Salinarimonas sp.: one gene and its partner. The protein of the gene in region 2 interacts with the protein of the main gene of each other region in a pairwise test. Links are inferred from orthologs where the notes say so. Each region holds a gene or a part of one and is shown on either strand. Other genes may lie near its edges.

Region 1 (5,589 bases), 2.1 Mb from region 2 along the record:
GATGTCGCCCTCCGCGAGAGCGCCGAGCAGGGCGTCGGTCAGGGCGTGCAGCGCGACGTCTCCGTCCGAATGGGCGAGCACGCCCCGCTCGTGGGCGATGCGCACGCCGCCCAGCCAGACGTGGTCGCCTTGCGTGAAGGCGTGGACGTCGAAGCCCGTGCCCATGCGCGTGATCATGCCGCTCTCCGTGCCGGTCCCGGCGGCGAAATCCTCCGGCCGGGTGAGCTTCAGGTTGCCCGGCTCGCCGTCGAAGACGTGAACGGGGTGGTGCGCCCATTCCATCAGCGCGCCGTCGTCGGTGAAGTCGTCGCGCCCCGCCGCCCGCGCCGCCTCGTGCGCGTCCCGCAGCGCCGCGAAGGCGAAGGCCTGGGGCGTCTGCACGGCGCGCAGGCTGGCGCGCGGCGGCGTCTCGACGACGCGTCCGCTCTCGTCGACGCGCTTGATCGTATCGACCACGGCGACGCCGGGGATCGCCGCGCCGGTCTCGCGGGCGGCGGCGATCGCGCGGTCGATCAGGGCCGGCGTCAGGAAGGGGCGCGCCGCGTCGTGGACGAGGACGATGTCCGGCGCCCCGACCTCGGCCAGGCGGGCGAGGCCGTTCGCCACCGAGATCTGCCGCGTCGCGCCGCCCTGCGCCGGCGCGACGAGCTTCGCCCGCGCCGCGGGAGCGAGCCCGGCGACGATTCGGGCGTAGAAGTCCGAATCGTCGGCGTGCGTCACCGTCAGGATGCGGTCGATCGTCTCATGCGCGCCGAAGAGCGCGAGCACCCGGCCGAGCACGCTCTCGCCGCCGACGAGCCGGTACTGCTTCGGATCGCCCGCTCCGGCGCGCGAGCCGCGACCCGCGGCGACGATCAGGGCGGCGATGCGGGGCCTCTGGGACACGCGGTTTCCTCGATCGGCTGTCACGATCGCGGTGATAGAGAATGCCGCCGCGAGAGGCAATCGGCGCCGTCCCGTCCGATCGCGCATGCCCAGGCTTGCCAATTTGGCGGGCTTGTCTAATTGTTGAGCAGAATGACGAGTCGCCCGACCATGAGCCCCGCTTCGATCTCTCCCGCGAATGCCGCCGCCTGGCGTATCGGTCCCGTGCCGATCCCCCGTCGCGCCGTGCTCGCGCCCATGTCCGGTGTCACCGACGTGCACCTGCGCCGGATCGCGGCCGGCTTCGGCGCGGGCCTCGTCGTCTCCGAGATGGTCGCCTCGGACGACTTCGTGAACGGCGACGAGGAGACGCGGCTGCGCGCCGAAGGGGAGGGCGTCTCGCCCCACGTGGTCCAGCTCGCCGGCTGCGACGCGCGCTGGATGGCGGAGGCCGCGCGCCTCGCCGAGGCGAACGGGGCGGGTATCGTCGACATCAACATGGGCTGCCCGGCCAAGCGCGTCACCGGCGGCTGGGCGGGCTCGGCGCTGATGCGCGACCTCGACCACGCGACCACGCTGATCGAGGCCACCGTCGCCGCGGTGGCCGTGCCGGTGACCGTCAAGATGCGGCTCGGCTGGGACGAGGCCTCGATGAACGCCCCGGAGCTCGCCCGCCGGGCGGAGGCCGCGGGCGCGCGGGCGATCACCGTTCACGGCCGCACGCGCCGGCAATTCTACAAGGGCGTCGCCGATTGGGATGCGATCCGGCCCGTGCGCGAGGCGACGCGCCTGCCGCTGGTCGCCAACGGCGACGTCGCGAGCCTGGACAACGCGCGCGCCTGCCTCGCCCGTTCCGGCGCCGACGCCGTGATGGTGGGCCGCGCCGCGCTCGGCCGGCCCTGGCTCGTCGCCACGATCGGCGCGGCCCTCGCGGGCCTGCCCGCGGAGGAGCCCGCGCCGGCGGAGAAGGTCGCCGCCATGCGCGCCCATTACCAGGGGCTCCTCGCCCTCTACGGCCGCGCCATGGCCGTGCGCCACGCCCGCAAGCACCTCGCCGCCTTCGCCGATCACGCCCGCACGGACGGCTTCGCGCTGCCCGATCCGCTCCGGTCCCGTCTCGTCACGAGCGAGGACCCCGCCGAGGTCGTCCGCCTGATCGAGGCCACCTACGCCCATCCCCTCCGAGACGCCGCATGAGAACCCCCACGTCCGAGGCGGTGATGAACGCCCTGCCGCTGCCGGTCCTCACCGTCGGCCCGGATCAAGTCATCCTCGCCGTCAACGCGGCGGCGGAAGCCTTCCTGGAGGCGAGCCAGCGCGTCCTCCAGCGCCAGAAGCTGAGCGATTTCATCCCCTTCGGGTCGCCGGTCCTGAGCCTGATCGAGGAGGTGCGCCGCCGCGGCGTCTCGGTCAGCGAGTACCGGGTCGACATCGGCGGCCCGCGGCTCGGCCTCGAGCGCATCGTCGACGTGTTCGCCTCGCCGATGGCGGAAGCGCCCGAGGTCGTGGTGCTGATGATCCAGGAGCGCACCATCGCCGACAAGATGAACCGCCAGCTCACCCACCGCACCGCGGCGCGCTCGGTGACCGCGCTCGGCGCCATGCTGGCCCACGAGATCAAGAACCCGCTCTCCGGGATCCGCGGCGCGGCGCAGCTGCTCGAGCAATCCGCCGCCGACGACGACCGGCTGCTCACGCGCCTCATCTGCGACGAGGCGGACCGAATCGTGAAGCTCGTCGAGCGCGTCGAGTTGTTCGGGGACCAGCGCCCCGTCGAGCGTGCGCCGGTCAACGTGCACAGCGTGCTCGACCACGTGAAGCGCCTCGCGCAGATGAGCTTCGCGCGCCATTTGCGGATCATCGAGAGCTACGACCCCTCGATCCCGCATGTGCTCGCCAACCGCGACCAGCTCATCCAGGTGGTGCTCAATCTCGTGAAGAACGCGGCCGAGGCCATCGGCCCGGACGCGCTCGAGGGCGAGATCGTGCTCTCGACCGCCTTCCGCACCGGCGTGCGCCTCGCCGTGCCGGGCTCGGCGGAGCGCGTCTCGCTCCCCATCGAGATCGCGGTGCGCGACAATGGGCCGGGCATTCCCCAGGAGCTCGTCTCCGACCTGTTCGACCCGTTCGTGACCACCAAGGCCAACGGCTCTGGCCTCGGACTTGCATTGGTGGCCAAGATCGTGGGCGACCACGGCGGGATCGTCGAGTGCGATCCCGCGCCGCGCAAGACCACGTTCCGCATGCTCCTGCCGATGCACGCCGCCGAGGACGGGCGCGGCTCGTGACGCGTTAACGACCCATCCCCGAGAGTGCGATCCATGCCCAGCGGACACATCCTCCTCGCCGACGACGACGCCGCCATCCGCACCGTGCTGAACCAGGCGCTGTCCCGGGCCGGCTACGAGGTGCGCTCCACCTCCAACGCGGCGACGCTGTGGCGCTGGGTGGCGCAGGGGGACGGCGACATCATCATCACCGACGTGGTGATGCCCGACGAGAACGCCTTCGACCTGCTGCCGCGGATCAAGCGGCTGCGGCCGGAATTGCCGATCATCGTCATGAGCGCCCAGAACACGTTCATGACCGCGATCAAGGCCTCCGAGCGCGGCGCCTACGAGTACCTGCCCAAGCCCTTCGACCTGAAGGAGCTCGTGGCCGTCGTCGGCCGCGCGCTCTCGCGTCCGCGCGGGCCCGTCTCCTCGGCCGACGGGGAGGGGGAGGACATCCCGCTGGTGGGCCGCTCGCCGGCCATGCAGGAGATCTACCGGGCGCTGGCGCGGCTGATGCCGACCGACCTCACCGTGATGATCACGGGCGAGAGCGGCACCGGCAAGGAGCTCGTCGCCCGCGCGCTGCACGATTACGGCAAGCGCCGCTCCGGCCCCTTCGTCGCGGTCAACATGGCGGCGATCCCGCGGGACCTGATCGAATCGGAGCTCTTCGGCCACGAGAAGGGCGCCTTCACCGGCGCCACCGCCCGCTCGGCCGGGCGCTTCGAGCAGGCCGAGGGGGGCACGCTCTTCCTCGACGAGATCGGCGACATGCCGATGGAGGCGCAGACGCGGCTCCTGCGCGTGCTCCAGCAGGGCGAGTACACGACGGTGGGCGGGCGCACGCCGATCAAGACCAACGTGCGCATCGTCGCCGCCACCAACAAGGACCTGCGCATCTCGATCCAGCAGGGGCTCTTCCGCGAGGACCTGTTCTTCCGCCTCAACGTCGTGCCCCTGCGCCTGCCGCCGCTGCGCGAGCGCGTCGAGGACATTCCCGACCTCGCCAGGCACTTCTTCGCCCAGATCGAGAAGGAAGGCCTCGCCCGCAAGCAGATGGATTCCGAGGCGATGGACCGTCTCAAGCGCTACCGCTGGCCGGGGAACGTGCGCGAGCTCGAGAACCTGATCCGCCGCCTCGCCGCGCTCTATCCGCAGGACACGATCACCGCGCCGATCATCGAGGGCGAGCTCGACGTGCGCCCGATCGAGTCGCCCGTGGCCGCGGGGGGCGACGGCGCGGAGGCGCCGGAGACGCTCTCCGGGTCGGTGGAGCGCCACCTCACCCGCTATTTCTCGAACTTCCGCGATACGCTGCCGCCGCCGGGGCTCTATCACCGCATCCTGCGCGAGGTGGAGGGGCCGCTCATCGCCGCCGCGCTCACCGCCACCCGCGGCAACCAGATCCGCGCCGCCGAGCTCCTCGGCCTCAATCGCAACACCTTGCGCAAGAAGGTCCGCGACCTCGACCTGCCGGTGATCCGCACGAGCCGCTGACGGCGGCGGCTCGCCACGCCCCCCTTTCGCTTCCCCGTCGGCAGTGTATTAGTTTCGCCACACTGTTGTGTGAACGCATCAGCGCAAACGGGCGAATCGGGGCGGGGGCCCCGCGGCGAGGCCGACGTGAAACAGATGCGGGGCAAGACGAGCGCGGACGACGAGATCGCCGCCACGGGGCCGGGCTGGGTCGGCCTCGTCGTGGTCGTGGCCGCGCTCGTCTCGGCGCTGGCGTCCTTCCTGATCCTGTCCGGCCTCACGCCGATCGAGCCGACCGAATCGGTCACGGTCAACGCGCTCGCGGTGAATCTCGGCTTCATCCTCGCGCTCGGCGCGATCATGGCCGTGCAGGCGAAGCGGCTGGTCCGGGCGCGCCGGGCCGGCGCGGCCGGCGCGCGTCTGCATCTGCGCTTCGTCGCCCTCTTCAGCGGGATCGCGACGGTCCCCGTCGTCGTGGTCGCCGTCGTCGCCTCGATCACGCTGGCGCGTGGGCTCGAGCCCTGGTTTTCGGGCTGGGTCGGCACGCTCCTGCAGAACACGGTGGAGATCGCCCACGAATACCGCGAGCTGCAGTGCCGGACGCTCGCGCGCGAGACGACGCTCATGGCCGCGGATCTCGACCGCGCCAAGGTGCTCTACGACGCCGATCCGAACCTGTTTCGCGAGTTCATGCGCTCGCGCGCGACCTTCCTCGGCTTTCCGGTCGCCATGGTGGTGGAGCCGGACGGGCGCGTCGTCGAGGAGATCGTCAACGTCCCGATCCCGGGCCTCGAGGTGCCGGGCCCGCGCGACCTCGCGGACGCCGACGAGGAGGACGCGCTGTGCCTCGTGCCGCGCGAGGATTCGGTGCTGCGCTCGATCCTCAAGCTTCAGGAGCACGACGGCCGCATCCTCTTCGTCACGCGCTTCGTCGACCGGCGCGCCCTCGACTTCCCGGCGGAAGCGGAAGCGGGCA
Region 2 (2,950 bases):
GCAGACGGTCGGGATCTTCTTGAGCTCGCGCGGCGGCAGGTCGTAGAGGTCCTTGTCCATCGCCGAGCCGGGGTCGATCTTGTTGGTGATGCCGTCGAGACCGGCCATCAGCAGCGCGGCGAAGGCGAGGTAGGGGTTCGCCGTAGGGTCGGGGAAGCGGACCTCGACGCGCTTGGCCTTCGGCGAGGTCGTCCACGGGATGCGGCAGGACGCCGAGCGGTTGCGCGAGGAATAGGCCAGCAGCACCGGCGCCTCGAAGCCCGGGACGAGACGCTTGTAGGAGTTCGTCGACGGGTTGGTGAAGGCGTTGAGCGCCTTGGCGTGCTTGATGATGCCGCCGATGTAGTAGAGGCACTCCTGGGAGAGGTCGGCGTACTTGTCGCCGGCGAAGAGCGGCTTGCCGTCCTTCCAGATCGACTGGTGGACGTGCATGCCCGAGCCGTTGTCGCCGTAGACCGGCTTCGGCATGAAGGTCGCCGACTTGCCGAACGAGGCGGCGACGTTGTGGATGCAGTACTTGTAGACCTGCATCAGGTCGGCCATGCGCACCAGCGTGTCGAACTTCATGCCGAGCTCGTGCTGGGCCGAGGCGACCTCGTGGTGGTGCTTCTCGACCTTGACGCCCATCTCGGCCATGGCCGCGAGCATCTCCGAGCGCATGTCCTGCCCGGAATCGAGCGGCGGGACCGGGAAGTAGCCGGCCTTCATCTGGATCCGGTGACCCATGTTGCCGCCCTCGTACGCGCGCATGCCGTTGGTCGGCAGCTCGGTCGAGTCGACCTGGAAGGAGACGTTGTAGGGGTCGGCGGCGAACTTCACGTCGTCGAAGACGAAGAACTCGGCCTCGGGGCCGAAGAAGGCGGTGTCGCCCAGGCCCAGCGTCTTGAGGTAGGCCTCGGCCTTCTTGGCGGTGCCGCGCGGGTCGCGGCCGTAGGGCTCGCCGGAGGCGGGCTCGAGCACGTCGCAGACGATCGACATGGTGGTCGCCGAGAAGAACGGGTCGATGCAGGCCGTCTCCGGGTCCGGCATCAGCGTCATGTCGGATTCGTTGATGGCCTTCCAGCCGGCGATCGACGAGCCGTCGAACATGATGCCGTCCGCGAAGGTGTCCTCGTCCACGAAGGACACGTCGAACGTGACGTGCTGCCACTTGCCCTTCGGATCGGTGAAGCGGAAGTCGACGTACTTGACGTCGTTGTCCTTGATCGCCTTGAGCACGTCGTTGGCGGTCTGCATGTCCGGGTAGTCCTCTTCTCAGGGGGTCTTCAGGGCAGGATTGTGTTTCCGCTGGCCGGGCGGCCGCGGCTTGGTCTTGGCGGGTGAGCGCGGGTCAGATCGCGTCTGCCCCGGTCTCGCCGGTGCGGATGCGGATCGCCTCGTCGATCGTCGATACAAAAATCTTGCCATCGCCGATGCGGCCGGTCTGCGCGGCCTTGCGGATGGCCTCGACGGCCTTCTCGACGAGCTCGTCGGCCAGCACGATCTCCAGCTTCACCTTGGGCAGGAAGTCCACGACGTACTCCGCGCCGCGATAGAGCTCGGTATGGCCCTTCTGGCGGCCGAAACCCTTGGCCTCGATGACCGTGATCCCCTGCAGCCCGACGTCCTGAAGCGCTTCCTTCACTTCGTCGAGCTTGAACGGCTTGATGATCGCCTCGATCTTTCGCATGTCGGCTTCGCCTTCGGTCGTCGGTTGAGCGTCTTCGGCGCGGGCCGCGGGTCCGCGCAGGATGTCATATCACCACGCGCGCGCAGGCGAGAAGGCGAGCTGATCGGTTTTGCGGCGGCGATTGCACATATTCTGTGCAATCGCCTATCCCCGAGGCGGTCTGGCGATACGCTCTGAGTCGCGGCCGCGCAGAGGGGGCGCGAGGCAGGCAGGAGGCGGCGAAAAATGATGCATTGTCTGCTCTCGACGGCCGAGATGCACGAGGCCGACCGTCGCGCGATCGCCGGCGGCGTCTCCGGCCCGGCCCTGATGGAGGCGGCGGGCGCCGCCGTCGCCGCGGCCGCCGCCGAGCTGCTGCCGCCCGCCTCCGAGAGCCGGCGCCGCGTGCTCGTCGCCTGCGGACCGGGCAACAACGGCGGAGACGGCTTCGTCGCCGCGCGCCTCCTCGCCGAGACGGGCCACGCCGTGGTCGTCGCTCTGCTGGGCGCCCGCGAGGCCCTGAAGGGCGACGCCGCCGACGCCGCCTCGCGCTGGCCCGGCGACACGATCCCGCTCTGCGCCGCCGATCCCGCCGCGGCGGATCTCGTGATCGACGCCCTGTTCGGCGCGGGGCTCGCCCGCCCGATCGAGGGCGACCCGGCGTCCTTCCTGCGCGCCGTCGCGCAGAGCGGCGCGCCCGTGGTCGCGGTGGACGTGCCGTCGGGCCTCGACGGCGACACCGGCGCGGTGAGGGGATACGCCGCGCAGGCGAGCGTCACCGTCACCTTCGCGCGGCGCAAGCCCGGGCACCTGCTCCTGCCCGGCCGCACCCTCTGCGGCCGCCTGCGCCTCGCCGACATCGGCATCCCGGACGGGGTGATCGCGAGCCTCGCGCCGACGACCTTCGCCGACGAGGCGCCCCTGTGGGAGCCGTGCTTCCCGCGCCCGGCGCTCGACGCGCACAAATATTCCCGTGGCCACGCCCTCGTCCTCTCCGGCCCCGCCGACGCCACCGGCGCGGCGCGCATGGTCGCCCGCGGCGCGCTGCGGATCGGCGCCGGCGCGGTCACCGTCGGCTCGCCGCGCGACGCGCTCGCCGTGAACGCGGCCCAGCTCACCGCGATCATGCTGCGCCCCTGCGACGACGCCGCCGATCTGGAGGGGCTCCTCGCCGACGAGCGGATCACCGTCGTGGCGCTCGGCCCCGGGCTCGGCCGCGACCGCGCCCGGGCGCTGGTCGAGGCGGCGGCACGCGCCGCGCACGCCGCAAAGCGCGCCCTCGTCCTCGACGCCGACGCGCTC

The links. The genes of interacting proteins can lie anywhere in the genome.
Region 1: the proteins of ABL310_RS00580 (region 2) and ABL310_RS10440 interact in binary tests that used the Escherichia coli proteins (3 or more experiments, as listed by UniProt). The link is inferred for Salinarimonas sp. from one-to-one orthologs.

The regions. Positions count from the first base shown.
Region 1 is NZ_CP157794.1:2,253,536-2,259,124, forward strand. Bases 1,106-4,104 are described here. They hold ABL310_RS10440 (ATP-binding protein), read left to right. Parts: upstream 1,106-2,057; coding sequence 2,058-3,152; downstream 3,153-4,104. Other genes in these bases: dusB (tRNA dihydrouridine synthase DusB), read left to right, coding at 1,106-2,061; ntrC (nitrogen regulation protein NR(I)), read left to right, coding at 3,186-4,104. In the rest of the region: ABL310_RS10430 (bifunctional 2-C-methyl-D-erythritol 4-phosphate cytidylyltransferase/2-C-methyl-D-erythritol 2,4-cyclodiphosphate synthase), read right to left, coding at 1-885; more of dusB, read left to right, coding at 1,036-1,105; more of ntrC, read left to right, coding at 4,105-4,634; ABL310_RS10450 (PAS domain-containing sensor histidine kinase), read left to right, coding at 4,770-5,589.
Region 2 is NZ_CP157794.1:133,521-136,470, forward strand. It holds ABL310_RS00580 (P-II family nitrogen regulator), read right to left. Parts: upstream 1,670-2,950; coding sequence 1,331-1,669; downstream 1-1,330. Other genes in the region: glnA (type I glutamate--ammonia ligase), read right to left, coding at 1-1,236; ABL310_RS00585 (NAD(P)H-hydrate dehydratase), read left to right, coding at 1,895-2,950. UniProt on the Escherichia coli protein: P-II indirectly controls the transcription of the glutamine synthetase gene (glnA). P-II prevents NR-II-catalyzed conversion of NR-I to NR-I-phosphate, the transcriptional activator of GlnA. When P-II is uridylylated to P-II-UMP, these events are reversed.